Regions from separate parts of the Providencia xihuensis genome, predicted to be linked through region 1. Evidence: predicted binding sites of a transcription regulator. Region 1 holds the regulator's gene; each other region holds the start of a gene.
What was found. The regulator PurR, encoded in region 1, represses purine synthesis genes. The targets are predictions, from matches to a motif close to CANGCAAACGTTTGCNTG.
Positions count from the first base shown of each region.

Region 2: a site for PurR is predicted at 4,464-4,481, ahead of glyA (serine hydroxymethyltransferase). Genes of this name have one in related genera too.
Region 3: a site for PurR is predicted at 3,547-3,564, ahead of gltS (sodium/glutamate symporter). Genes of this name have one in related genera too.
Region 4: a site for PurR is predicted at 5,017-5,034, ahead of purH (bifunctional phosphoribosylaminoimidazolecarboxamide formyltransferase/IMP cyclohydrolase). Genes of this name have one in related genera too.

Region 1 covers NZ_CP169565.1:2,681,708-2,689,309, reverse strand. Annotated here, with positions in the region: gene ACE2AL_RS12045 (helix-turn-helix transcriptional regulator) at 1-289, opposite strand, end outside; gene punC (purine nucleoside transporter PunC) at 606-1,829, opposite strand; gene punR (DNA-binding transcriptional activator PunR) at 1,953-2,864, shown strand; gene purR (HTH-type transcriptional repressor PurR) at 2,865-3,890, opposite strand; gene sodB (superoxide dismutase [Fe]) at 4,324-4,902, opposite strand; gene ACE2AL_RS12020 (Grx4 family monothiol glutaredoxin) at 5,960-6,304, shown strand; gene rnt (ribonuclease T) at 6,380-7,024, opposite strand; gene gloA (lactoylglutathione lyase) at 7,152-7,559, opposite strand.
Region 2 covers NZ_CP169565.1:1,722,794-1,730,395, forward strand. Annotated here, with positions in the region: gene glrR (two-component system response regulator GlrR) at 1-693, shown strand, start outside; gene ACE2AL_RS07615 (NAD+ synthase) at 768-2,390, shown strand; gene glnB (nitrogen regulatory protein P-II) at 2,403-2,741, shown strand; gene hmpA (NO-inducible flavohemoprotein) at 2,925-4,124, opposite strand; gene glyA (serine hydroxymethyltransferase) at 4,587-5,840, shown strand; gene ACE2AL_RS07635 (3-phenylpropionate MFS transporter) at 5,920-7,071, shown strand; gene ACE2AL_RS07640 (molecular chaperone) at 7,114-7,602, opposite strand, start outside.
Region 3 covers NZ_CP169565.1:300,167-307,768, reverse strand. Annotated here, with positions in the region: gene recG (ATP-dependent DNA helicase RecG) at 1-2,066, shown strand, start outside; gene gltS (sodium/glutamate symporter) at 2,164-3,378, opposite strand; gene ACE2AL_RS01340 (uracil-xanthine permease family protein) at 3,615-5,003, shown strand; gene ACE2AL_RS01335 (AsmA family protein) at 5,115-6,872, shown strand; gene msrA (peptide-methionine (S)-S-oxide reductase MsrA) at 6,916-7,371, opposite strand; gene ACE2AL_RS01325 (glycine betaine ABC transporter substrate-binding protein) at 7,402-7,602, opposite strand, start outside.
Region 4 covers NZ_CP169565.1:437,294-444,895, forward strand. Annotated here, with positions in the region: gene ACE2AL_RS01940 (YjaG family protein) at 1-516, shown strand, start outside; gene ACE2AL_RS01945 (HU family DNA-binding protein) at 716-988, shown strand; gene ACE2AL_RS01950 (DUF1481 domain-containing protein) at 1,078-1,704, shown strand; gene purD (phosphoribosylamine--glycine ligase) at 1,940-3,223, opposite strand; gene purH (bifunctional phosphoribosylaminoimidazolecarboxamide formyltransferase/IMP cyclohydrolase) at 3,241-4,830, opposite strand; gene ACE2AL_RS01965 (hypothetical protein) at 5,116-5,274, shown strand; rRNA gene ACE2AL_RS01970 (16S ribosomal RNA) at 5,533-7,072, shown strand; tRNA gene ACE2AL_RS01975 (tRNA-Glu) at 7,205-7,280, shown strand.

The DNA.
Region 1 (7,602 bases):
ATGTCCGTTGGGGTAACAAAAAGCGTAATGCGTCGTGGCGAATACGCAATACCATGGTTTTTGCATGATTAGGGTTTGCTGTAAACGTATTGATTCTCGGTATGATGAGTTGAAATGAGTTAGTCGTAGAGTGGCCGTCAGCAGACATACAAATTGGATCCGATGAAACCCAAATTTCAGCCCCTGTCCCTGGAAAAATTTTAATCGCACTGGTGAACTCTTTGATAATCAAAATAGAACTAACAAAGCCTTTCAATTCATCTGGTGGATAATACTGTTTCAACATCATACTTGAGCACTCATTATTTGTTATGGTAATGATAGCGTTTTTTGACAAGAAAAATAACCATTGAAAGCATGAGTTTTAGAAGATAAAAAAATAAAATAGCTTTTTTTTAGTGAAATACGCTTTAATTAGGTAAAGGTCGCTAATGGATAATGCGTTAAACCGCATTTTTAAGCAAATATCACCTGCTACGGAATATGACAAAAGCGTAGTCAATGCCTACAGTTAGCTTAAGAATAATATATTTGATTAATGGGGAAGTAATAATGAGAAACTGTACCGCATAGTAGCGGCACAGCGTATAACGAATCTAAAGGAATTAATTTGCTTGGCAATCAACTGGTTTTAACGTTTTTTCATCTTTGACAGCGCAGCGCTGCATAAAATAACCAATCGCCATTGGAATAATGGTAAAGGCCATCACACCCGTTGTTGCAAGAAGTGGGTCAAAAGTTAAAGCGGAAACTAACAAGCTAGCTAAGAAGCATAAGCCAAGTTGTAAAGCGTTTTGTAATGCCGCTGCTTTACCACTTGCTGTAGGGAAGGTATTTAATGCTTTTGAAACAGCTATTGGATACGATGCTCCGTTCATGGCAGCCATAAAGCAAAATGGAATTAAAATCATGGTTAATGATGGTTTAGTATAGATAGCCATGATGAATAATATAGACATGCTAACTGCATAACCAATTAAGAGTAGTGGGAATAAGATTTCAGCACGCACCTTGGCCAAAACAAGGCGACAACCATAGCCACCAACAATGAAAGCAAGTGTTTGGGGGATATAGCTCAATCCAATATCCGCTGGGTTAAAGCCCATATTACGTAGGATAAAGGGGGAGCCAGTTAACCAAGCAAAAAAGCCTGCACTGCAAGAGGCATAGACTAAGACGTTGCCACTAAAAATGGGAGAGCTCAGTAACTTACCAAATGAGATTTTGGTTTGAGGCTGGTTTTCATCTTCGTGTTTTTTTACAGAAATATTTTTGAGGAAAAATGTCGGTAAGAGTAATAAAACACCGACAGCCATTAAGATTAAAAAGATAGCTTCCCAAGTTTGGTGTTCAAGCACCCATGCACCTAATAACGGCGCAAGCGCAGGGGAGAGCGCGACTAATGGCATGATAGATGCGAAAACTTTTTGTGTGCTTGCTTCATCATAACGGTCGATAACAAGGGCTTGCCATAAAACGGCGGCGGAGCACACACCAACGGCTTGTAAAAAACGCAAGGTTAATAATTGTGTTGCTGTCGTGGCCCAAAAAATCGCTAAACTGCTCACAATAAAGATAGTAAGACCAACGATGAGCACAGGCTTGCGGCCAAGTTTATCTGAAAGTGGGCCCCAAAGTAGCTGAGCAAACGCGAAGCCTGCTAAAAAGATACTGAGAGAAGCACTGATAGCCCCTTCTGTTGTGCGCAAAGAGGTCTGCATTGCACCAAAAGCAGGCAGGTACATATCAATGGCTAAAAACCCCAACATGCTTAATCCTGCAAGGTACAGCATAAATCCAGGGGAATTTTTTTTCACAGTCGTCGTCATAATGATTTACTTATCTGATATTTAAAAAAATGTTAACGGTGATGACATTGTATAGGCTATTTTTTTGTCTTGTGAAACGGTAATATTTGGATCTTGCTATCAAAATATTTGAAAGGAGAGACTATGTGGTCAGCTCATGCACTTGAAGTAATTGATGCCGTTGCAAGAACGGGGAGTTTCAGTGGTGCCGCAGATGAGTTACACCGCGTACCTTCAGCAATCAGCTATACCGTCAAACAAGTTGAAGAATGGTTAGCCGTTCCCTTGTTTGAACGTCGACACCGGGACGTCATTTTAACCGAAGCAGGGCTGATTTTTATTAAAGAAAGCCGTTCTGTTATCAAAAAAATGACAGAGACACGTCATCAATGCCAACAAGCGGCTAATGGTTGGCGTGGGCAGTTCAGCATTGCAGTTGACTGCATCGTTAAACCACAGCGGACTGAGCAACTTATTCTCGATTTTTATCGCCATTTCCCTGACATTGAATTGTATATACACCCAGAAGTATTTAATGGTGTTTGGGATGCCTTAGCGGATGGCCGCGTGGATGTGGCGATTGGTGCCACCCGAGCTTCACCGATTGGCGAACGTTACAGCTTTCGTGATATGGGGTTTATGTCGTGGATGTGTGTCGCAAGCCCTGAACATCCATTAGCAAAAATAGAACATAGCCTAACAGACGATGAAATGCGTGCATATCCAAGTTTGTGCTTAGAAGATACTTCTCGAAGTTTACCTAAACGAGATACTTGGGCGCTGGATAACCAACGGCGTTTAGTGGTTCCCTATTGGGAAAATGGCTTAGCTTGTTTGACAAATGGCCTTTGTGTGGGGATGGTGCCCGAACATCGAGCAGCTCCTTTATGCGCAGAAGGTAAACTGGTGGAATTGACATTAGCACAGCCATTTCCACCCAGCCCATGTTGTTTAACATGGGTAGAAAAAAACACCTCTCCCGCACTGAGCTGGTTATTAGATTATCTTGGCGATAATGAAACGCTCAACGCAGAATGGTTATCAACATCATATTGATTATCGACGATAGTCAATAAATGGTCCATCAGCAACTGAACGACGCTCAACAAGACGAGGATGAACTTCGATAGTTTGAGCGTCTTCGCGCTTATTCACTATACGGTCTAATAACATAGCGAACGCCATTTGCCCTAAACGCTCTTTAGGTTGGTGGATAGTAGTCAATGCAGGCGTAAAATAGCGCGCATTGCGCACATTGTCGTAACCGATGATTGAGATATCCTGTGGAACGCGCAAGCCCATTTCATCTGCCGCACAAATCGCCCCCATTGCCATGATATCACCACCACAGAAAACGGCGGTAGGGCGCTGTTTATGGCTCAAAATCTGCATCATCGCTTTATAGCCAGACTCAGGTTCAAAATCCCCTTGGACAATCCATTCGTCTTTTAAGGTCACTTTGGCTTCTTCCATTGCTTTTTGGAAGCCAGTCAGACGCCCAATCCCAGTATTCCGCTCAAGGGAGCCTGGGATCACACCAATATCACGATGTCCTCTATCAATGAGATAACGTCCTGCGAGATAGCCCCCATGGAATGAATTATCGATGATGCTATCGGTAAAATCCCCTCTCGATGTGCCCCAATCCATTACCACCATCGGAATATTGCGATAATCTTCGAGCATGCCAATGAGTGTATCAGGATATTCAGAACACATTACCAGCAGGCCATCGACACGTTTTTGTGCAAGCATTTGCAAGTAGGCTTTTTGTTTACCCAAATTATTATGAGAGTTACAGAGGATCAGTGTGTAGCCTTTTTCATAACAGCTGTTTTCAACGGATTCGATAACTTCAGCAAAATAAGGCGCCTCACTCGACGTCGCTAACAAACCAATTGATTTCGTGTGATTCACTTTTAAACTACGGGCAACCGCACTAGGTGAATAATTGAGCGCTTTGATGGCAGCCCAAACCGCAGCCTTGGTGTCATCAGCCACAAAGCGCGTTTTATTAATAACATGGGATACGGTGGTGGTAGAGACGCCAGCGCGTTTCGCCACATCTTTAATCGTTGCCATGGGGGAATAAAACTCCTGACCAACTATAGGTCTCTCTAAGAATTCTAGTTAAAAAATTACCTGCATATTGATGCATAGATCCTTCGCTGGCAATAATTTAGCGATTTGTTGTCGATTTTGTCTGATCTAGCGCAAAAACGAAAGAAATAATTGATGTTATAACATGTGATATAGACACTGGTTTCGCTTTTTTGGATGTGTATACTTAATAACCTTATAGTTTGAGTGGTTATTGTTAATTCAATTTTGTTAGGATGAGAGGAACTCATGGATACAGATGTTAAATATGGATTACTAGCTGCGCTGGGTTCATTAGCAATGATTATTTTTATTGCTGCACATATCTTCTAATTTGTGTTTCATCTTCATTGGGTGAATGCATAAGGGCGAGTTTTAACTCGCCCTTAATCGATCTAGAATAACTGTTTAATAATTAAGCTAAATTTTCTTCTACAAATTTCCAGTTAACTAGTGCCCAGAAATTTTCTAAATATTTAGGGCGTGCATTACGGTAATCAATATAATAAGCGTGTTCCCAAATATCTACTGTTAACACAGGTTTATCATCACCAGAGATTGGTGTTGCTGCGTTAGATGTGTTAACAATAGCTAAATTACCATCGGCTTTTTTCACTAACCAAGTCCAGCCAGCCCCAAAGTTTTTGGTTGCTGCATCCGTAAATTGTGCTTTAAACTCGGCGAAAGAACCAAAGGTTTTATTGATAGCGTCTGCAACTTTCCCCGTTGGTTCGCCACCTGCATTTGGTGCTAAGCAGTGCCAATAGAAGGTATGGTTCCAAACCTGAGCCGCATTGTTAAATACCCCAGCTTCAGAAGTCTTAATGATTTCTTCTAACGATTTACCTTCAAAATTAGTGCCTTTGATTAGGTTGTTTAAGTTAACAACGTAGGTATTGTGGTGCTTACCGTAGTGGTATTCTAAGGTCTCAGCAGAGATATGAGGTTCTAAAGCATCTTTTGCATACGGTAGAGCGGGAAGTTCAAATGACATAACGTACTCCTTGATTGCTTTTGTATCAAAACATATGGGTGTTTGCTCGTAAAGTGAGCTAAGTGTCGTACTTCATTGTTTATCTACAGTTTTGCCAAATGGCCTGTATGATTCTTAATATATTAATAGTAACACGATTAACCCTACAAAGGGTAAATGTAATCGCGTTAATCGCATGTTAACAATAAAATGTTTGAATAATATTTTATTGTTATTGGATTAAGTGATGTGTTCGGTTCTTGCATACAGAGAACATGTAGAAATAATAACGAGCGAGGGGGGTTCTAAAGGACTGTCATCAATGGGGGCAATATTGCAGAGGATTGGCATAATACTTTGAATTTTTAGTATTTATTTGCCAGTGGTTGACATTAGTTCCAGCCAATGAAAGTTCTAATCAAAAAAATGACATTGATGAAAATGATAGTTGTAAGCAAGTAGATAAAAGCCTTGAAGAAAAGAGGGGTTATGTCTGGTTGCACCCGATCTTTAATAATAAAAAATATCATAAATACAAAAAATGGGACGACTATTAGTAAGGTTGTAATGGGATTGCTATGCATAAGATTCATATTTTAGAAAAATATAATTCTATCCTTATTGCAGAGTTGTGCAAGTATGATGAGAGAGCTATGTGGGGCATATCAAGTAGATCTACGTTGCTAAGTATAGTTATACCGTATTTTATTGCTACCCTCACGTTGATTTATTGTTATTTGTTTAGATTAATGCAAAACAATTAGCAAAATATGAAGTTAAACATATTGTTAAAGACATCAAATTGGCAGATAGATCACCGTTAAATATAGACAATATACTCTTAGTGAAAATGATGTTTCGCTATAAAACAAGGTATAGTTTTGTTTGACTTGAATCATAAATAAGTCACAATAGTAGCAAATCAAAGGAGGGGGATTCCCCCTCTTTTTTCATACAATAGCCGTTGACATATTCAAAGCAAAATATCGTATTACGTAGTATATTTTAGGGCTAAAAATCAATTATCTAATTGATAAATAAAAATATACTAATCATGTTTAATGTTAAGGAAGTAAAAATGACAACAATTGAAAGAATTGAGCGCCAAATTAAAGAAAACCCAATTTTATTATACATGAAAGGTTCTCCAAAACTTCCGAGCTGTGGTTTTTCAGCTCAAGCAGTTCAAGCCCTATCTTCATGCGGTGAGCGCTTCGCTTATGTTGATATTTTACAAAACCCAGACATTCGTGCCGAATTGCCAAAATATGCAAATTGGCCGACTTTTCCTCAGTTATGGGTAGATGGCGAGTTAGTTGGAGGTTGTGACATTATTATGGAAATGTTCCAACGTGGTGAGCTGCAATCACTAATCAAAGAAACTGCGGATAAATATCGCCCAGAAGATGACGCTAACGCGTAATCACTGAATAGTAATAAAAAACCGCAGTAGATAAAACAAAAGCTGTTTATCTACTGCGGTTTTTTTATTGTCTGTTTATTTTTCGTCTTCAATAATTGGCCAACCACCAAGTTTCTTGAATTTATTCACAATTTCGCAAAATAAAAGTGCAGTGCGATTCGTATCATACAGTGCACCATGGGCCTGTTTACCATCGAATGGTATTCCTGCACTAACACAAGCTTTCGCTAAGATTGTTTGACCAAATACTAAGCCACTTAATGCTGCGGTATCAAAAGTCGCAAAAGGATGGAATGGGTTGCGTTTTAGCCCCGCACGTTCGGCAGCATTCATGACAAAACTGTGATCGAAATTTGCGTTATGTGCAACAATTATCGCGCGGTTACAATCAGTATTTTTCATTCCTTTACGGATGACTTTAAAAATGGCATGTAGTGCATCATACTCACTAACCGCACCACGCAATGGGTTTGTTGGGTCAATACCAGTAAACGCAAGAGCGGATGGTTCTAAATTGGCACCTTCAAATGGATCAACATGGAAATGCAGTGTTTCATCCATTGAAAGCCAGCCATCTTTGTCCATTTTTAGTGTGATAGCGGCGATTTCAAGTAGACCATCTGTTTTCGCGTTAAACCCACCCGTTTCAACATCAATAACAACAGGGTAGTATCCCCTAAAACGGCTTACTAGGGCATTCGGATTATTTTTTTCAGACATTCGGACTTTCGATTATAAAGTTGCTGATTAGCATATATTATGCCTAAATCAGGAAAAAATGGCAGAGAAACTCAGAAGAAAGTTTAAACGGCTATTGACCGCTTAAACTTAGAAATAGTAAATGCAATTAATGGCCTAAACCTTTACTTGCACTTTTGTTTTCGATCAATTCAATTTTATAGCCATCTGGGTCTTCAACGAAAGCAATGATTGTTGAGCCACCTTTAACTGGGCCTGCTTCTCGAGTCACATTCCCCCCTGCATGGCGGATATCATCACAAGTTTTTGCAACATCATCTACGCCTAGAGCGATATGACCATATGCATTCCCCATATCATAGCTATCAACGCCCCAATTGTAGGTCAGTTCAATAACAGCGCCTTCACTTTCATCACTATAGCCAACAAAAGCTAAAGAATATTTATACTCAGTATTTTCACTTGTTCTAAGTAAACGCATTCCTAACACTTTGGTATAAAAATCAATTGAACGTTGCATATCAGTAACACGTAACATGGTATGAAGTAAGCGCATATAACCCTCTTAAAATTTACTCAACATTTCTGAATCGATTTAC
Region 2 (7,602 bases), 960 kb from region 1:
GGGGCAGTGAGTAACCGCGAGGGGCTGTTTTTTGCCGCAAGTGGTGGCACACTGTTTCTTGATGAAATTGGCGATATGCCAATGCCCTTGCAGGTAAAACTATTGCGGGTGTTACAAGAACGCAAAGTTCGCCCATTAGGGAGCAATCGCGACTTAGACATCGATGTGCGTATTTTATCTGCAACACACCGTAATTTACCCAAAGCGATGGAAAAAAATGAGTTTCGTGAAGATCTCTATTATCGCCTGAATGTGGTTAATTTACGTATTCCTGCATTAAATGAACGTGCAGAAGATATTCCATTATTAGCAAATCATTTATTGAGAGAATCTGCGTCTCGGCATAAGCCCTTTGTTCGCAGTTTTTCAAGTGATGCGATGAAATGCCTGATGACAGCAACTTGGCCAGGTAATGTACGCCAGTTGGTTAACGTGATTGAACAATGTGTAGCGTTAACAACATCTCCTGTTATTAGTGAAGCCCTTGTTAGCCAGGCGTTACAAGGTGAAAATACTGCCTTGCCAACCTTTGTTGAAGCACGTAATCAATTTGAATTGAATTATTTACGCAAGTTATTGCAGATGACGAAAGGCAATGTCACACAAGCCGCACGCATGGCTGGACGAAATCGCACAGAATTTTATAAATTACTTGGCCGCCACGATTTGGAAGCTAATGACTTTAAAGAATAATTAACTATTATTCACCTATATAATCTACGTGGACAAGGTAAACCGTATTCACGCTTCGGGAGAAGAAACACGTTATGAGCCGTAAGCTTAATATTTCACTCGCACAACTTAACTGGTTAGTCGGTGACATCGAAGGTAATTGCGATCGCATGTTACAAGTCGTGAGTGAACAAGCCTCACAAACCGATATTGTGATGTTTTCAGAACTGTCTCTGACAGGCTACCCGCCTGAGGATTTAATTTTCCGTGCAGATTTTGAAGACAGATGTGAAGCTCAGCTTGAACGTTTGCAAAAGGCGAGTGCAGAAACGGCAATTATTGTCGGCCACCCTTGCTATGAAGGGGACGAAATTTTCAATGCACTTTCTTTCTTCTATCAAGGGAAATTGCATGCTCGCTATTTTAAACAAGAACTACCAAACTACGGTGTTTTTGATGAACCGCGCTATTTCAGCGCAGCTGAAAAAACCTGCGTGGTAGAATTCAAAGGCTATCAATTAGGTTTATTGATTTGTGAAGACATTTGGTATGACGAGCCTGTTGATGCGGTGAAAGGTGCTGGAGCCGAGTTATTACTAACTATCAATGCATCACCGTATGATATTCACAAGGAACATATCCGTAGCGACTTACTGGTTGACCATTGCCAACGCACTCACATGCCTATCGTTTACCTCAACCAAGTGGGTGGACAAGACGAGTTGGTATTTGATGGTGGCTCGAAAGTCATTGCAAATAAAGGCAAACAAACCTTTAAATTACCCGAATTCAAAGAACAAGTTGTTACGGTACAATTTGATGAGCTGGAATTGGTAAGTGAAGGTAGTGTGTTTATTGAAAATGATCCTGTCGCGCAGGTATATCAAGCCTTAGTGATGTCGACTCGCGATTATATCAATAAAAACGGTTTCAATGGTGCAATCCTTGGGTTATCTGGAGGGATCGACTCTGGTTTAACAGTGGCTATCGCGGTAGATGCTATCGGTAAAGAACGTGTGCAAGCGGTGATGATGCCGTTCCGTTATACCTCAGAAATGAGCATTCATGATGCCAAAGAACAAGCTGAGTTGTTAGGTGTGGAATTTGATATTGTCTCTATCGAACCGATGTTTGATTCATTCATGGCGCAATTAAGTCCAATGTTTGAAGGAACTGCGGTTGATACCACCGAAGAAAACTTACAAGCTCGCTGCCGTGCTGTTATTTTAATGGCGATGTCCAATAAACGCCGCCGTTTAGTCCTGACGACCAGTAATAAGAGTGAGTCTGCAGTGGGTTACTCAACACTGTATGGTGATATGGCTGGCGGCTTTGATGTGTTAAAAGATGTGCCAAAAACATTGGTTTTTGAACTGGCAAAATATCGCAATACACTTTCACCCGCTATTCCACAGCGTGTGATTGATAGGCCGCCATCTGCAGAACTGGCTCCAGGGCAGTTAGACCAAGATAGCTTGCCGCCTTACGATATATTAGATGCTATCTTAGAAGGTTATGTTGAAAAAGACTTATCCGTGAATGACCTTATCAAGCTAGGTTTTGATAAAGAAGTTGTTCGTAAAGTGGTGCGCTTGGTTGATCTGAATGAATATAAACGCCGACAAGCACCTGTTGGGCCGCGTATTACCATGCGGAATTTTGGTAAAGACCGCCGTTATCCGATCACCTCAGGTTTTGGCCGTAAAAATTGGTCATAACAGGAACTATTTATGAAAAAAATTGATGCAATTATAAAGCCATTTAAACTTGATGATGTACGTGAAGCACTGGCGGAAGTCGGGATCACAGGGATGACGGTTACGGAAGTGAAAGGGTTTGGTCGTCAAAAAGGGCACACCGAACTGTATCGTGGTGCGGAATATATGGTGGACTTTTTACCGAAAGTCAAAATTGAAATAGTTGTCCCTGACGATATTGTAGAAAACTGCGTTGAAACTATTATGCAAACAGCGCAAACAGGTAAAATTGGTGACGGTAAAATCTTCGTTTATGATGTTGCACGTGTGATCCGTATTCGTACGGGTGAGCAAGATGAGGAAGCAATTTAACTTTAGGGTTAAAAGGCGGTAACGGTAAATACACAGGAATGGGATTAGAACAGTGTATTTTTTATGCGGCCCGTTACCGCTAAGCTGTGAAAAAACTTCAAACACCAAGCCATTAGAACAGTTTCTTTTGGCTGATACGTTTCAGGAAATGCTCTTCTAAACCGAAGAGCATTTTTTTATCTATTAATTCAGGGACAGCACTTTATGTGGGCCAAAGCACTCATAATGGATAGCATCGGCATCAACACCCATCGAAATTAATTGTTGACCCACATGTTGCATAAAGCCTACTGGACCACAGAAATAGAATTGCATATTCGGTTGGTCAATCCATTCACGTACTTTCTGTAAATCCATTAATCCTTCATATTGGTAATCAAAGCCGAGGCGGTCACTGCCTCGAGGCTGGTTAAACCAAATGGCAGAATGCCCCATTTTTTGTTTGGCCATCAATTGCTGGATTTCGTGGTTAAACGCATGAACAGCTCCATTTTCAGCCGCATGTAGCCAGTTGATCGTTGCTTCATGGCCTTGTTGCGTCAGGTGGTTTAGCATGCTTAACATTGGCGTCAGGCCAACGCCTGCTGAGATGAGTGTGACGGGCGTTTGGTTATCAACATCGATAAAGAAATCACCACATGGTGGTGCTAAATAAATACTATCCCCTTCATTGATGTGCTGATGCAAGAAATTAGACACAGCGCCTTGGTCTTCGCGTTTTACTGCGATACGGTAACTTTGGCCATTAGGTGCTGTCGTTAAGGAGTATTGGCGGATCTCTTGGTTCTCGAATCCATCATGATTAATATAAATTGTGATGTATTGACCTGGGCGATAGCCTGCGACGGGTTTTCCATCAACAGGGACGAACTCAAAGCTAGTAATAACATCGCTTTGTGGTTGTTTTTGTTTCAGTTTAAATTCGCGTAAACCTTCCCAACCCCCATTTTTATCGGCATTTTCTTGGTAAATTGAGGCTTCACGACCAATAAAGATATCGGCTAATACCCCGTAGGCTTTGCCCCATGCATCAAGCACTTCTTGACCAGGATTAAGGAGCTCATCAATGGCAGCCAGTAGGTTTTCGCCGACGATAGGGTAATGTTCAGGCTTAATATTTAAACTAACGTGTTTTTGCGCAATCTTTTCAACGGCAGAAATTAATGCTTCAGGGGTTTCAATATGCACAGCATAAGCGCAGATTGCATTAAATAATGCTTCACGTTGCGCACCATTAGCTTGGTGAGTCATATTGAAAATATCTTTTAATTCAGGATGTTGAATGAACATTCTGTCATAGAAATGTGCGGTAAGTTTTGGTCCAGTGGCTGCGATAGCAGGAATGGTTGATTTAACGATAGCGATAGTTTGGCTGTCTAACATACAGGTGCTCCTGAATTTTTTTCATGTTCTCTGTTAGGAAGAGTTTGGCATTTTTTCTGAAGCATCCAAAAATATAGCACTTAATTTTCAGTGGGATAGCTGAATTTTGTGCCGAAAATCTTCACTTTTATGAGAGACATAAAGTTTATTTATAAACATGTATTTTAAATGCAATTTATAATATTTAAGGGTATCTGTAAAGATGCAAATAGACAAAATAGGGCAAAAATAGGCACATAATGAGAAGGGACTCGCAATACCAGATATTCCTCCGTCAAAATTTAAAATTTGAGCTATTTTATAATGAGGCTGAAAGTGGTAAATGACGTGAAAAAAATTAATGCAATCGTTTGCGTATATTTTTTCTTTAGGGCTATCTCAAGAACGAAAAAGAGTTTACACTGTGTGCTATTGCGATGAATTGATTGTCAACCTATTGAATTGCTGAGGCAGGAGAAGCGAATGTTAAAGCGTGAAATGAATATTGCAGACTATGATCCAAAATTATGGGAAGCAATGGAGCAAGAAGTACAACGTCAAGAAGAACACATTGAATTAATTGCTTCTGAAAACTATACCAGTCCACGAGTCATGCAGGCTCAAGGTTCTCAGCTAACCAATAAATATGCAGAAGGGTATCCAGGCAAACGCTATTACGGCGGTTGTGAGTATGTTGATGTCGTTGAGCAATTAGCGATTGACCGCGCAAAAGAATTATTTGGTGCAGACTACGCAAACGTGCAGCCACACTCTGGTTCACAAGCGAATGCGGCAGTTTACATGGCATTGCTACAACCAGGTGATACTGTGCTGGGTATGAATTTGGCGCACGGCGGCCACTTAACTCACGGTTCCCCAGTTAACTTCTCTGGTAAATTGTACAATATCGTTCCTTATGGCATCGATGAAAGCGGTAAGATTGACTACGACGATATCAAAGCGCAAGCTGAAAAACATAAACCAAAAATGATTATCGGTGGTTTCTCTGCGTATTCAGGCGTGGTTGATTGGGCTAAAATGCGTGAAATCGCAGATGCTATCAATGCTTACTTATTCGTTGATATGGCACACGTTGCGGGTCTGATTGCGGCAGGTGTTTATCCAAACCCAGTTCCACATGCTCACGTTGTGACAACCACAACTCACAAAACATTAGCGGGTCCTCGTGGTGGTTTGATCCTCGCGAAAGGTGGCGACGAAGAGCTGTACAAAAAAATCAACTCAGCCGTATTCCCTGGTTCGCAAGGCGGCCCTTTAATGCATGTTATTGCAGGTAAAGCCGTAGCACTTAAAGAAGCCATGGAACCTGAGTTCAAAGTCTACCAACAACAAGTTGCGAAAAATGCGAAAGCAATGGTCGACGTTTTCCAACAACGCGGCTATAAAGTTGTTTCTGGTGGAACTGAAAACCACCTGTTCTTAGTTGATTTAGTTGATAAAAATATCACGGGTAAAGATGCTGATGCTGCATTAGGTCGTGCGAATATCACCGTAAACAAAAACAGTGTACCAAACGATCCGAAGAGCCCATTTGTCACTTCAGGTGTGCGTATTGGTTCTCCAGCAATTACGCGTCGTGGTTTTAAAGAAGCTGAAGCGCGCGAGCTAGCGGGCTGGATGTGTGATATTCTAGACAACCTCAATGACGAAGCGACCATTGAGAGCGTGAAACAAAAAGTATTAGCAATCTGCAAAAAATACCCAGTTTACGCATAATATAACGACTTTTAGTTACCTAAACCCGCTTCTACTGTTAAGTATGAGCGGGTTTTTTGCATTGAAAAATGGAGGGATGATGGTCATTCCATCAACGCGCTGGCTAGCAATTGATTATTTTACCTACTTTTTTGCATACAGTATTTTCTTGCCGTTTTGGTCTGTTTGGCTACAGGGTGAGGGCATTGATGCCGAAATGATCGGTGTTTTGCTTGGTGTAGGCCTTGCGGCTCGTTTTCTTGGGGCGATGTTTATCACACCATTAGTTAAAGAGCCGTTAAAATTAATTACTGCATTGCGGTTGTTGGCTGCATCATCCTTAATTTTTTCCATTGGCTTTGCTTTTGGTTCCCATTGGGCATGGCTGCTTTTTGTGATGATTGGTTTTAACTTATTTTTCGCTCCAATGGTTCCATTAGGGGATTCATTGGCAGGAACATGGCAGAAACAATTTACGTTTGATTATGGCAAAATCCGTGTTTGGGGCTCGATAGCCTTTATTATTGGTTCTTCATTAATGGGTTATCTAGCTGGGGTTTGGGGCCATAAATCAATTATGGTTGCTTTGATTATCAGCTGCTTAGCTTTATTATTGGGGGCGATGTTGAGGCCTACAATAATGCCTGCGGGGGCGGCAAAAGCAGATAATGGTAATAAAGTTACTTTTAAACAACTGATTGCTGATAAAAATGTGGTCAGATTTCTGATTTGCGTGACTTTATTGCAAGGTGCTCACGCAGCTTACTATGGTTTTGCCTCGCTGTTCTGGAAGGAAGCGGGATATTCAGACTTAGTGATTGGTAACTTATGGTCATTGGGTGTTGTCGCAGAAGTTATTGTCTTTATGTTGAGTCACCGTTTATTTAGGCGCTGGAGTGCACGTAACTTACTGTTGTTATCCGCATTCTGTGGAATAATCCGTTGGGGAATGATGGGGGCATTTACCGCATTACCTATGCTTATTATCGTGCAAATTTTACACAGTGGAACGTTCACTGTTTGTCATCTTGCGGCAATGCGTTTTATCAGCGCGCGTAAAGAAAATGAAATTATCCCATTACAGGGTGTCTATTCGGCACTGGCGACGGGTGGTGGTCTAGCGGTATTAACAATTATTGTCGGTTATATTTATGAGCGTGTTCCTGCTCATCATGGCGTGGTCTTTTATTTGATGGCGCTACTTGCTGTACCTGCGTTATTTATTCGCCCTAAAGTGACTGCACAGTCATAATCTTCCCATCAAAGAGCTATAAATGCAGTGAAACACCTTCATTTATAGCTTGGTTTGATGCTCAATTTGCTGCCCAGTATCATCAATATAAACCACGGTAATATTTTCTCCATTAACCACTTTTTTCCCCGAGGGGATTGTCTGAGTCGAAAATGGTGCGATCATTAAACTTTTAGCAATAAGCTCATTGGCGTTATTTGCTGTGTAGATATTGGCAATGCTGAGAAAATAAGGTGTTGGGTTATTCACGGCTAATAGCCCGTTATCGGCATAAAATTTAGCGCTATCCAATAATGTATCTGGAAGGGGTAACAGCGAAATAGGGCGGTAAAACACTTTAATTCGAGTTTGGATGGCAAACTGGAGCGTATTCATACCCTGGGTGTTTTTAGGCTTGGGGGCGATATCCAAAACATTTAAATAATAAACAGACTCTCTATCCATGGGTAAGTTATTACCAAGAAAACGGATGCGGAGCTGAACGCCTTCATTAGCGGCTATTTTGTTGATAGGCGGCGTGACAATAAATGG
Region 3 (7,602 bases), 2.1 Mb from region 1:
TTGATACCATTTCACTGACTTCGCTGCATGGAATTGGTGCAAGCCAGTCAGAAAAAATGCGTAAAATCGGTTTGAACACCGTTCAAGACCTACTTCTTCATTTTCCACTTCGCTACGAAGACCATACCCGTTTGTACCAAATCAAAGACCTTTTACCTGGAACAACGGCGACTATCACAGGTGAAGTGATCCAAACAAAAGTGGTTTTTGGTCGAAAGCGAATGATGACCAGCCTCATTACTGATGGAACAGGCAACTTAACACTGCGCTTTTTTAATTTCTCTGCTGCGATGAAAAACAACTTAGCAGAAGGCCGACAAGTTACCGCCTATGGCGAAATTCGCAGAGGTAATACAGGCCCTGAGATTATTCACCCTGAATATAAAGTTTCTCAAGATACAGGCAGTATTACGCTGCAGGAAAATCTAACGCCTGTTTATCCCACTACAGAAGGGGTTCGCCAAGCCACATTACGCAAAGTCATGGATCAAGCTCTGGTCATGCTTGATAACAATAAAATTAAAGAGTTACTTCCTGAAGAACTGAGCCGTGGCATGATAAGCCTGCCAGATGCAATACGATTACTGCATAACCCGCCCCCCAATGTTGCACTCAGTGAATTAGAAAAAGGTCACCATCCTGCACAAAAACGTTTGATACTTGAAGAATTGTTAGCTCACCACTTAAGTATGTTAGCAATTCGAGCTGGTAACGAACGTTTGTATGCACAACGGTTAACCTCTAATGGCAAGCTAAAGGCACAACTGCTCGCACAGTTACCTTTTTCACCAACCAATGCACAAAACCGTGTTGTGGGTGAAATTGAAGCTGATCTCGCGAAAGACTCACCAATGATGCGTTTAATTCAAGGAGATGTGGGCTCAGGAAAAACCCTTGTTGCTGCATTAGCCGCTGTATGTGCTATCGAAAATGGTAAGCAAGTTGCCTTAATGGCACCGACTGAAATTTTAGCTGAACAACACGCAAATACTTTCAAACAATGGCTCGAACCATTGGGCATCAAGGTCGGTTGGCTTGCTGGTAAACAAAAAGGGAAAGCGAGGGAACAACAACAGGAAGCTATTGCAAGCGGTGAAGTTTCAATGGTAGTTGGAACGCATGCTATTTTCCAAGAGCAAGTGAAGTTTAATCGCTTAGGTTTAGTGATCATTGATGAGCAGCATCGTTTTGGCGTTCACCAGCGCCTCGCTCTGCGTGAAAAAGGAGAGCAGCAAGGGTTTCACCCTCATCAACTTATTATGACCGCTACACCAATTCCACGCACGCTAGCGATGACCGCCTATGCGGACTTAGATACTTCCGTTATTGATGAACTCCCTCCTGGGAGAACACCCGTGACTACCGTCGCCATCCCTGATACACGACGTAGTGATATTATCGAACGTGTACGCCAAGCTTGTATTGACGAAGGTCGCCAAGCCTATTGGGTATGTACACTCATCGAAGATTCTGAGCTATTAGAAGCCCAAGCAGCTGAAGTGACAAGTGAAGAACTGGCACTAGCACTCCCTGAACTCAAAGTGGGCCTCGTTCACGGACGAATGAAGCCAGCTGAAAAACAAAGCATTATGGCGGCATTCAAAAATAATGAAATTCAGCTACTTGTCGCGACAACTGTAATTGAGGTTGGTGTTGATGTCCCCAATGCCAGTTTAATGATTATTGATAATCCTGAGCGTTTAGGCCTTGCTCAACTGCATCAATTAAGAGGCCGTGTAGGTCGTGGGGCGATTGCTTCTCACTGTGTACTTTTATATAAAACGCCGCTCACCCATATCGCCAAGCAACGCCTACAAGTCTTACGTGATAGTAACGACGGTTTCGTCATCGCCCAAAAAGACTTAGAAATTCGCGGGCCAGGAGAATTATTAGGCACGAGGCAAACAGGCAATGCTGAATTTAAAGTGGCTGACTTACTCCGTGATCAATATATGTTGCCAGAAGTGCAGCGCATTGCTCGCCATATTCAACAACAATACCCTGAAAATGCACAACAAATTATTGAACGCTGGCTACCTGAGCGCGAGCAATATGGGCATGCATAATCCATAATCCACGTTCTAAATACACTTCTTTAAACGAAAATTGCCGTGAACTTCTTCACGGCAATACCTGTTTTACTATCGATAATTAGAATATTAATTATCCCGCAATAGTCGGGAAAACGGGTAACATCAGATACAATTTAATGACTATAGCATTCACAATATCAATAAAGAATGCACCAACCATTGGTACAACTAAGAATGCTAAGTGAGATGGTCCTAATCTATCTGTAACCGCTTGCATGTTTGCAATCGCTGTTGGTGTTGCACCAAGGCCAAAACCGCAGTGACCTGCCGCTAAAATAGCCGCATCGTAGTTTTTGCCCATCACACGGAAAGTAACAAAAATCGCGTATCCCGCCATTACACATGCTTGCACGGCAAGAATAACAATCATTGGAATAGCTAATGATGCCAACTCCCATAGTTTTAAGCTCATTAATGCCATCGCTAAGAACAATGATAAGCTAACGTTACCTAATACAGAAACCGCACGGTCAAACACCCGGTAAAAGCCCAGTATGGATAAGCCATTACTGAGGATCACACCGACAAAAAGAACACACACAAATTTCGGTAAAGCAAACACCGTTTCCGCTAATAAACCCGAAAGGTAGCTACCGACCAATAAGCAGATAGCGATTAAGGCAATGGTTTCAATCAGCACCATTGAACTTATCATACGGCCTGACTGTGGTTTTTCAAACGCTGTTGGAACGTCTTTATCGTCTTCTAGTGTACCTGGCGTCGGAATATTTCGCGTTAGGAATCGTGCAACAGGGCCTCCTATTAATCCCCCTAAGACCAACCCAAATGTTGCACATGCCATTGCAACTTCGGTTGCACTTTTAAAACCATAGCTTTCAGAGAATATTTTCCCCCATGCCGCGCCAGTACCATGACCGCCAGAAAGTGTGATTGAACCAGCAAGTAGCCCCATTAATGGGTCTAGTCCCAGTAGTTTTGCAAGGGCAATCCCCACAGTATTCTGGACAAGCAATAAACCGACAACCACAAAAATAAAGATAAACAACGCTTTACCACCTGCTTTTAAACTCGCTAGGTTGGCATTTAGACCAATGGTGGCGAAGAATGCCAACATCATCGGTTCTTGAAGTGATAAGTCGAAAGACAAGCTCCAATCAAACATTTGCTTCAGCAAAAGTAGACTAAAAGCGACTAACAATCCGCCTGCAACAGGCTCTGGAATCGTGTATTTTTCTAAAAAAGGAACGGTTTTAACGAGTTTCCGTCCAAGCAGTAATACTAATGTAGCTGCTACCAAAGTCCCGTAGACATCGAGATGATACATTTACGTACCTCGTCTGTTGTTAAAATTATTAAATATTAGTAAGACGTTAATTTCTTCCTTAAAACGCCAAAAACAGGTGAACAGATTAGAAAAAAAAACTGTTATAAATACAAGTCAAAAGATATAAAAATGTGATGAACTTAGTTTAACTATTTACAATATTTATTTTGCGCAAACGATTGCTTTTTAATTTAGTCGCTTTACAATGCGTTTTTTGTTGGTGGGAAATGAAGGCAATGAATACAGCAACGTCTGAAAAACAAAATACGGAATCAACGATAAACACCCAAAGTGAGCTCATCTATAAATTAGAAGATAGACCACCGCTTCCCCAAGCCCTATTCGCGGCTGGGCAGCACCTTCTCGCGATGTTTGTTGCTGTTATCACCCCCGCAATGCTGATCTGCCAAGCCCTCGGGTTACCTGCACATGATACCCAACGTATTATTAGCATGTCTCTATTTGCTTCTGGTATTGCCTCTTTAATTCAGATTAGAGCATGGGGGCCTATTGGTTCAGGGTTATTATCTATCCAAGGAACCAGTTTCAACTTTGTTGCACCTTTAATTATGGGAGGTGTTGCACTCAAGCAAGGTGGGGCAGATATTCCATCCATGATGGCGGCACTATTTGGTACGTTATTAGTTGCTGCGCTCACTGAAGTTATTTTGTCTCGCTTCTTACATTTAGCGCGTCGCGTCATTACGCCATTGGTCTCTGGTGTTGTTGTAATGATTATTGGACTATCACTGATCCAAGTCGGTCTCACCTCTATTGGGGGCGGCTATGGGGCAATTAGCGATAATACCTTTGGCTCCCCTGATTATTTAATTTTGGCAGGCATTGTTCTCGCAGTCATTATTCTGCTCAACCGCCAAAAAAATCCCTATCTACGAGTCGCCTCTTTAGTCATAGCAATGGCAGTAGGCTACCTTGCTGCTTGGTGGATGGATATGCTACCAAATGCGCAGCCAACTGAGCCAAATCAGTCTATTATCACTGTACCTGAACCTTTCTATTATGGTTTATCATTTGATTGGAACTTGTTGATCCCCCTGATCTTAATCTTTATGGTAACTTCTTTGGAAACCATTGGTGATATCACCGCAACCTCTGACGTTTCTGAACAACCCGTTCGAGGCCCACTTTACATGAAACGTATTAAGGGTGGCGTATTAGCAAACGGCTTAAATTCAATGGTTTCCGCCGTATTTAATACCTTCCCAAATTCCTGTTTTGGTCAGAACAACGGGGTTATTCAATTAACTGGTGTTGCTAGCCGCTATGTGGGTTATATCGTCGCATTGATGCTTGTTTTACTGGGGTTGTTCCCTGCTGTTGCGGGTTTTGTACAGCAAATCCCTGAACCCGTTCTTGGCGGTGCAACCATTGTGATGTTTGGGACGATTGCGGCATCTGGTGTGCGTATTGTTTCCCGCGAGCCACTTAATCGCCGAGCGATTATGATTATCGCGCTGTCACTCGCTGTTGGAATGGGAGTTTCACAGCAGCCGTTAATTCTGCAATTTGCCCCAGACTGGCTGAAAACCTTGTTTTCTTCTGGTATTGCCGCAGGCGGATTAACAGCAATTGTACTGAATTTAGTTTTCCCACTCGAAAAATAATCGTTCATCTAAACCGCTAGAGTTGAATATTCTGGCGGTTCTTCTGTATGCTATCCTTAAATTATCGCGATATTAAACGCATTCCCCCACAAATTTGAGGAGCAGCTAGCTGTGAAATGGTTAATTAAATTTGTTACCTATGCATTCTTGCTACTGCTGCTATTGTTTATCGCCGCCTACATTGGGTTACAAACGCGCTGGGGAGCATCCTATTCGAGTCAATTCCTTAGCAAATTTACTGACTACGATATTCATGTAGGGATTATGGGACATGAATTTTCCAACCCTGGCGAATTCATCTTCCAAGATGTACAATTAACCTCACAAAACAAAGACTTGTCCCTAGATGCACGTCAAATCGTGGTTGATGTAAATTGGCGCAATATTTTCAGTGGTACAGCGATCCGTCGCTTCATCATCACACAAGGTGAGCTTTCTACCACCCTATCCCCTGAATTAACACCACTGCCTATTTCGGCGGATATTCTGCAATTTGAAAATAGTCAGCTAACCCTTAAACAAGGTGATGACACCATTTTCGCTACAGGGTTTACTGGGGGGATCACGCCGTGGAGGCCGACAGTGAATCATCCGTTTGGCTATGGCGATTTTCGTTTCACCTCCAGCCAATTAAAAATCAATGAATTACCATTTAAAAATGTGGCACTGACTGGAAAGTTGCAAGAGCAAGTCACTGAAATCAACAAAGCGAGTGCATACCTAAATAACGGTTATATTGCAGGTGAAGGTAAAGTATTTACTGATGGTGCAATTACGATTGATTCATTAGCAATGAATAAGGTTGGCTGGGAAAACAGTATTGATTTCGATACGTTATTTGATGCAATTAGTAGTGATAGAACCATTCAAATCAAAAATCTTGAATTAACTAACATTGATATTCAAGGAAAAGACTGGGCGCTTTCAGGGCTGAGTACAGAAATCGATCAGCTAAGTTTGGTCAGAGGTAGCTGGACAAGCCCTAAAAGTAAAATTAGCTTTAATGTTGACCAATTAGTCATGAAAGATCAACAGCTAAGTACACTAATCGGTGACTTGAATATTGATGGAGACAACCTAAACATCAACAAGTTATCAGGCTACTATAACAAAGGCGTATTTAATTTAAGTGGTGCTTGGCAACGTAATGATCAAGTTCTTACCATTAATGAAGGTAAGCTAGGCGGCATTTTATATACCCTACCAGAAACTTGGCTCGCTTTTTTTGCTGAACCCGCACCCTCTTGGTTATCAGGCCTATCCATCAAAAAATTCACTGTCTCCCAATCGTTGCTGATGAATATCCAGCCAGAATTCCCGTTCGAATTCACAGCGTTAAGCGCCAACATTGAAGATGTTGACCTCATTAAGCTAAAACAGTGGGGAGTTTGGAGCGGTAAGGCGACATTCAATGCCGATAGCGGCACAATTAACCAAGTTTTAGTCCGTCGTCCGTTCTTAGAAGTACGTCAGAGTGGGAAATCCTCTGCCGCAGCGAGTTTAACAGTCAGTACGGAAAGAGGTATCAGCAAGATTGGTGTATTAGTGAAACAAGAACCGAAAAAAGTGCCATTTTTGTTGCGAGCTTCAGGGACTAACATTGATTTAATCGATTTAAATCAATGGGGATGGTCAGGTTTCCCAGCACAAGTTATTGGGGATTTTGATGCAACACTACAGGGAGATTTCCTCGCCCCTTCAGTTGCTAAAAGCGTAAATGGCGAGCTGATGGCGATGCCTCTTCAAGGTAAGCGCTTATATCGTACGGTCGTAAAAGGGGTTGTGACCTCTTCGGTGGAATCTGATGCTACTCAGCAACCTTCTGAAATGCCTCAGGAAGAGCCCTCCCCTGCTCTTATCACTCAATAATGAGTCCACGAGAGGCTGCTGAGTATGGTTTACCTTTTATTGGTCAAATTGAACAAGCGCCAGCGCCATGCTTTTGCACATAATGCTGATCTTTCTCATCCGCTAATTGAAACTCTGCGAATGTGACGATTACTGTGGCGACAGGTTTACCTTGATAATGCTGCTGCTCCAGTAATTTTTTCGATGCGATTGCCTGATTGGCTTGAGCAATTGAATGCGTAAACACCGCTGAACGGTATTTCTCACCGACATTATTACCTTGTTTATCAATAGATTGTGGGTTATGAATCTTCCAAAATAGCGATAAAAGTTCATCATAACTCGTTTGCAGAGGGTCAAAATCGACCTGTACCACTTCTATCCATGGAGAGGTTTCATCGGCAGAACGTGCATAACCTACACGGCTATTTAATACCCCATTTTGCATTTGAAACGCGGCTTCAGCTCCCCAGAAACAACCTGCGCCAAAAGTGGCTTGTTGTAGCGCTTCCTGACTCATAGTGACCTCGTCATCGATATCAATATTTACTTATTGACCCGCCAACCATTTATCAACGGTGGCTGAATTATTTTTAACCCAATTTTTAGCCGCAATAGCAGGTGGTACATTTTCCTTTTCAATTTGCAGAATAAGTTGATTTAACTCAGCAGGTTCGATTGCCACATTACGCAAGAAGGCAGCAATTTTTGAAGAACGTTTTTCTATACTCGCAGCAGACAGCACATAAAC
Region 4 (7,602 bases), 2.2 Mb from region 1:
TTATGTGAAAGAATGTATCCCAATTTTCAGATGTTTTGTCAGCAAACTGAATTTGCCGATGCAAAAGTTTATCGTTCCATCCTTGATTTAGTTTGGGAAACTTTGGTCATTAAAGATAGCAAAGTCAATTTCGACAGTCAGTTAGAGAAATTAGAAGAAATTATCCCATCAGCAGATGATTTCGATATGTATGGTGTGTATCCAGCTATTGATGCCTGTATTGCATTAGGTGAAATCATTCACTCAAAATTGAGTGGGGAAACCCTTGAGCACGCAATATTGGTTAGCGAAGCCTCCATTCGTACGGTTGCCATGCTCGAAATGACTCAAGCAGGGCGGGAAATGACAGATGAAGAACTTAAAGAAATTCCTGCGATTGAAGAAGAGTGGGATATCCAGTGGGACATTTTCCGTTTACTGGCAGCTTGTGAAGAGCGCGACTTAGAGTTAATTAAAGGATTAAAATCTGACCTTCGCGAAGCGGGGGTGAGCAATATAGGTATTACTTTAGGCTAATTTTTACGCTTTCGTTATCGAAAACGTGACTTAGCGCAGTAATGCTGAGTACTAAGACTTCACATTTGCCCCTACTCTGGTCTACATTTAGGGGCGAGAAGAAGTGGCTATCGGGGGCGTGTATCAGGGGCTGTCAATTTGGCATATCCGACGCACTCGATGCTTTGCAAACGATAAACACACTGTGTAAGGATAATTTATGAACAAGACTGAATTAGTTGATGCTATCGCAGAATCAGCAGACCTGACCAAAGTTCAGGCAAAAGCAGCTTTAGAATCTACTCTGAATGCTATTTCTGAAACGCTGAAAAAAGGTGACAGTGTACAACTGGTCGGTTTCGGTACTTTTAAAGTTAGCCACCGTGCTGCTCGTACTGGTCGTAACCCACAAACTAAAGCAGAAATCCAAATTCCTGCGACAACTGTACCAGCTTTCTCTGCCGGTAAAGCACTGAAAGAAGCTGTAAAATAAGTACATTGTATACTCGAATTATCAGAGGGGGTAAGAAACTACCCCTTTTGTTTATTCAAAAAGGGTTGCTGGTATTGGGAGCTCTCTCAATGCTAAGCGCCTGTTCCTCGAATGCACCAAAGCTTCCAGAGTTTAGTGCAAGTGGTTTTATTGCCGATGATGGCGTCATTCGTATGTGGCGGCTGAATGATGCAAAAAGCCAACCCCTTGTCCTGATGATGGTTTACAGTCCTTATAAAGGCACTGATACTTCCGTTAATTTCTTCGAATACCGTTCTGGTAATCTCTGGCAAATTCGCAGCCAAATCTTGAACCAAAAAGGTGGCGATATTACGGAACAATTACGCTTCGATAAAAATAATGATGTTATTTTTATGCAGCGTGCTCAGGATGGTACTAAAACACCTCTTTCTACCGATGAAATCACGCGTTGGCGCTTTGAAGCAGCTCGGGTACTTGAGACCAACACCGCGCTTATCGTGGGTGGCGTTAAACTTTATCAAGGGCGTTGGCAGCAAGGTAAAGTGACGACTTGCGAAGGTGATGTGAGAGACGTGACTTTCGAACCATATGCTGAAAACTGGTTACAAAGCCGTGCGAAAGTGTGGCATTCTCAGCTGAATTTGGCGTGGTTGGAGTCTTCCGAGGGAAATCAGCTTTTGATGGTGGCGGATACGGATTTTTGCCGCTGGCAACCTTCTAAAGATAGCTTATAAATAATCGCTCGTCGTCTTTCGAACCACAGCTATATTGCTACGTTCGCTCACTCTAGTCACATACTTATGTATGCTCCTAGAGATTCTCTCTCTTGCGGCTTTGCTGTGATTCGAAATACTTAGAGCCATTGTCTGTGTGAATGGTCAAAGGCAAAAACAAATTCAAAAAATAGAAAATAAAAAAGCTGATAAAAGTTTCCTCTTATCAGCTCAGGGAATGGTTTAGTACTTTGTATTATTTTATACGAGCGATAGCGCGGTAGCCGATGTCGTTGCGGTAGAAGCTATCATTCCAGTGAATATTCTTAGCGGCTTCATATGCTTTAGTTTGGGCTTTCTCGATATCATCACCCAACGCGGTCACGCATAGTACACGGCCACCAGCAGTAACGACATCACCATCTTTCATGCGAGTGCCTGCATGGAACACTTTGCTATCAGCGGCTTCAGTGGTTGGCAATCCAGAAATAACATTACCGTTACAGTAATCCCCAGGGTAACCCCCAGCAGCAATGACAACACCTAAAGCAGGGCGCTCATCCCACAGTGAATCTTTGCCTGCCAGCTCACCGTTCGCGCCGGCTAAACACAGTGCGACTAAGTCTGACTGTAAACGCATCATGATAGGTTGTGTTTCAGGATCGCCAAAGCGGCAGTTAAATTCGATAACTTTTGGATTGCCCGCTTTATCAATCATTAACCCTGCGTATAAGAAGCCTTGGTAACGATTACCTTCCTGATCCATGCCTTTAACAGTAGGATAAATCACTTGCTGCATCACACGTTGATGAATTTCATCTGTGACAACTGGAGCGGGAGAGTAAGCCCCCATTCCGCCTGTATTGAGGCCCGTATCACCATCACCAACACGTTTATGGTCTTGGCTAGTGGCCATTGGGATGACATTCTCACCATCGACCATCACGATAAAGCTGGCTTCTTCACCATCAAGAAACTCTTCAATCACAATACGGTGTCCTGCATCGCCAAAGGCATTGCCTGCTAACATATCTTGCACAGCGTCTTTTGCTTCTTGAAGTGTCATCGCGACAATAACACCTTTGCCCGCCGCTAAGCCATCAGCTTTAATCACGATAGGTGCGCCGACTTTATCTAAATACGCTAACGCGGGTTCCACTTCTGTGAAATTTTCATAAGCCGCAGTCGGAATATGATGGCGAGCTAAAAAGTCCTTAGTAAATGCTTTTGAACCTTCAAGTTGTGCAGCCCCTTTTGTTGGGCCAAAAATTGTTAAGCCTGCCGCTTTAAATGCATCGACAACGCCAATCACTAAAGGGGCTTCAGGGCCGACAATCGTTAAATCGATTTGTTTTTCTTTGGCGAACTGCAGCAGGCCATCAATATCAGTAGCAGAAATATTCACATTTTCGATAGCAGACTCAAGTGCTGTTCCTGCGTTACCTGGTGCAACATAAACTTTTTTTGCTAAAGGCGATTGCGCTGCTTTCCACGCTAATGCATGTTCACGGCCACCACCGCCAATAATTAATATATTCATGAATAATCTCCTAATAATTAGTGACGGAAATGGCGCATATTAGTGAAAATCATCGCAATACCATGTTCATTTGCCGCAGCAATGACTTCTTCGTCACGAATTGAGCCACCTGGTTGAATAACACAAGTCACACCAACGGCGGCAGCCGCATCGATACCATCGCGGAATGGGAAGAAAGCATCTGAGGCCATCGCACAGCCTGCAACTTCTAAACCTTCATCGGCCGCTTTGATCCCCGCAATTTTAGCTGAGTACACACGGCTCATTTGGCCTGCACCAATCCCGATGGTCATGTCATTTTTAGAATAAACAATCGCATTTGACTTAACGAATTTCGCGACTTTCCAGCAGAATAAGGCATCTTTTAGTTCACGTTCAGTAGGTTGGCGTGTCGTAACAACGCGTAGTTCTTCTTTTTCTACCATGCCTAAATCACGGTCTTGGACTAATAAACCACCGTTAACGCGTTTGAAATCTAAGCCTGCAACGGGTTTATTCCATTCACCGCAAACAAGTACGCGAACATTTTGTTTGGTTTCAAGAATCGGTAATGCATCATTTGCTACTGAAGGTGCAATAATGACTTCAACAAATTGACGTTCAATAATAGCTTGTGCAGTTGTTTTATCTAACTGACGGTTAAATGCGATGATACCGCCGAACGCAGAGGTTGGGTCAGTTTTGAATGCATTATCATAAGCTGCATGAATATCTTTGCCGATAGCGACACCACAAGGGTTCGCGTGTTTTACAATCACACAGGCAGGCTCATCGAATGACTTCACACATTCCAGAGCAGCATCGGTATCGGCGATATTATTATAAGAAAGCGCTTTGCCTTGAATTTGCTGTGCGGTTGCAATCGATGCTTCTTTTGGGTTTTCTTCTATATAGAAAGCGGCATCTTGGTGGCTGTTTTCGCCATAACGCATATCTTGTTTTTTGATAAAGTTTAAATTCAATGTGCGAGGGAAACGACCAGAAGGCTGCGTGGTATCACCATAATAAGGGGCAACTAACTCGCCAAAGTAGTTCGCTATCATGCTGTCGTAAGCGGCGGTGTGTTCAAACGCTTTTATGGCCAAGTCAAAACGGGTTGCCCAATTCAGCGAATTTTGGTGACCATCCATTTCATCAATAATAGTTTGGTAGTCATTGCTGTTGACTACGATCGCAACGTCTTTATGATTTTTAGCCGCAGAGCGCACCATGGTTGGGCCCCCGATATCGATATTCTCAACCGCATCTTCTAGTGTGCAGTTTGGTTTTGCTACTGTTTGAGCAAAAGGGTATAAATTCACAACAACCATATCAATAGGCGAAATATCATGTTCTTGCATGATTGCGTCATCAGTGCCACGACGCCCTAAAATGCCACCATGAACTTTCGGGTGCAACGTTTTTACGCGGCCATCCATCATTTCTGGGAATCCCGTGTAATCTGAAACTTCAGTCACGTTAAGACCTGATTCTGCGAGGAGTTTCGCAGTACCGCCAGTTGATAGAAGTTCAACACCACGTTCGGAAAGCGCTTTAGCGAATTCAACAACCCCTGTTTTATCAGACACACTAAGCAGGGCACGACGAATAGGACGAAGCAGTTGCATGAGATAGATCCCTTGGATTTGAATAAATAAGGCAATACGAATATCAATGAGTGAAAAGCCACTGGCTTTTCTTATATACCTATTTATAAAAGCGGAATTTGATTGCTTCTTCAATAGCGATATATAAGTCACTAACAATTTCAGAACATAAAAACAAAATCAATGCTGAAATTTCGCGCTAATTGTAACGCAAACGTTTGCGTAATGCGCGATAAATTTTAAATTATTTTCGCTTTGTGGATAACTTGGTGGATAAGTCAGTATAAGTAGGGGTTTTGCTGTGGAATGCAGCAGTTGAATAAAAAAATGCAAAAAAGGGGTTGCCAGATTTTTCTGACTCCCTATAATGCGCATCCACTGACCGGGAACAAGACAACGCAAAGCGCGGTGAACACTGAAACGGCAGCGAGAGATTCTGAAAAGAAAAAGCAAAAAATTGCTTGACTCTCACGGAGGAAAACGTATTATACGCCTCCTCGCAGCAACGACCCAGAAGGTCAAATTTCACGACGAAATGCTGCAACGCTCTTTAACAATTTATCAGACAATCTGTGTGGGCACTCACAGGACACTATCAAAAAAATATTTGATTTTAAGTCTTGAAGAGTGACTAACACGTTAATTCATATATATGAACTAATAGGTAATATGTTTTCGTAAGAAGACATACGACAGTAAACATTCTTTGAGCATCAAGCTTTTTAATTGAAGAGTTTGATCATGGCTCAGATTGAACGCTGGCGGCAGGCCTAACACATGCAAGTCGAGCGGTAACAGGGGAAGCTTGCTTCCCGCTGACGAGCGGCGGACGGGTGAGTAATGTATGGGGATCTGCCCGATAGAGGGGGATAACTACTGGAAACGGTAGCTAATACCGCATAATCTCTAAGGAGCAAAGCAGGGGAACTTCGGTCCTTGCGCTATCGGATGAACCCATATGGGATTAGCTAGTAGGTGAGGTAATGGCTCACCTAGGCGACGATCCCTAGCTGGTCTGAGAGGATGATCAGCCACACTGGGACTGAGACACGGCCCAGACTCCTACGGGAGGCAGCAGTGGGGAATATTGCACAATGGGCGCAAGCCTGATGCAGCCATGCCGCGTGTATGAAGAAGGCCCTAGGGTTGTAAAGTACTTTCAGTCGGGAGGAAGGCGTTGATGCTAATATCATCAACGATTGACGTTACCGACAGAAGAAGCACCGGCTAACTCCGTGCCAGCAGCCGCGGTAATACGGAGGGTGCAAGCGTTAATCGGAATTACTGGGCGTAAAGCGCACGCAGGCGGTTGATTAAGTTAGATGTGAAATCCCCGGGCTTAACCTGGGAATGGCATCTAAGACTGGTCAGCTAGAGTCTTGTAGAGGGGGGTAGAATTCCATGTGTAGCGGTGAAATGCGTAGAGATGTGGAGGAATACCGGTGGCGAAGGCGGCCCCCTGGACAAAGACTGACGCTCAGGTGCGAAAGCGTGGGGAGCAAACAGGATTAGATACCCTGGTAGTCCACGCTGTAAACGATGTCGATTTGAAGGTTGTTCCCTTGAGGAGTGGCTTTCGGAGCTAACGCGTTAAATCGACCGCCTGGGGAGTACGGCCGCAAGGTTAAAACTCAAATGAATTGACGGGGGCCCGCACAAGCGGTGGAGCATGTGGTTTAATTCGATGCAACGCGAAGAACCTTACCTACTCTTGACATCCAGAGAACTTAGCAGAGATGCTTTGGTGCCTTCGGGAACTCTGAGACAGGTGCTGCATGGCTGTCGTCAGCTCGTGTTGTGAAATGTTGGGTTAAGTCCCGCAACGAGCGCAACCCTTATCCTTTGTTGCCAGCGATTCGGTCGGGAACTCAAAGGAGACTGCCGGTGATAAACCGGAGGAAGGTGGGGATGACGTCAAGTCATCATGGCCCTTACGAGTAGGGCTACACACGTGCTACAATGGCGTATACAAAGAGAAGCGACCTCGCGAGAGCAAGCGGAACTCATAAAGTACGTCGTAGTCCGGATTGGAGTCTGCAACTCGACTCCATGAAGTCGGAATCGCTAGTAATCGTAGATCAGAATGCTACGGTGAATACGTTCCCGGGCCTTGTACACACCGCCCGTCACACCATGGGAGTGGGTTGCAAAAGAAGTAGGTAGCTTAACCTTCGGGAGGGCGCTTACCACTTTGTGATTCATGACTGGGGTGAAGTCGTAACAAGGTAACCGTAGGGGAACCTGCGGTTGGATCACCTCCTTACCATTGAAGTGTTTTTGTGAAGTGCTCACACAGATTGTCTGATAGAAAGTAGAGCAATAGGCTATACGTGGGAGACTTATTCGCAAGAATAGGGCTTACATGAAAAGCGCAAAAAGTTTTTGTGATTTTCGTGTCCCCTTCGTCTAGAGGCCTAGGACACCGCCCTTTCACGGCGGTAACAGGGGTTCGAATCCCCTAGGGGACGCCAATTGCGCCGATATCGAGTGAAAGACGATGTCCCCAATAATGATTAAGCCAATTATGCAAATAGTTGGTTTAACAATTATGCTCTTTAACAATCTGGAACAAGCTGAAAATTGAAAACAACGCACATTGTTTATCGCTTAAACAATGTGAGAGTCTCTCAAAAATCTCAACTTGAATAGTGTATTTTGACCTATCGAGTCGACGAGCGAAATGAGTTCAAGGCAGCCCGCGCACAGCAAGCGCAGCGTACTTAAGGTACGTGAGCATTGCGCGCACGGACTAACGCCGAAATCATGAAGCACAGTCACTCGTTATCAGAAGAC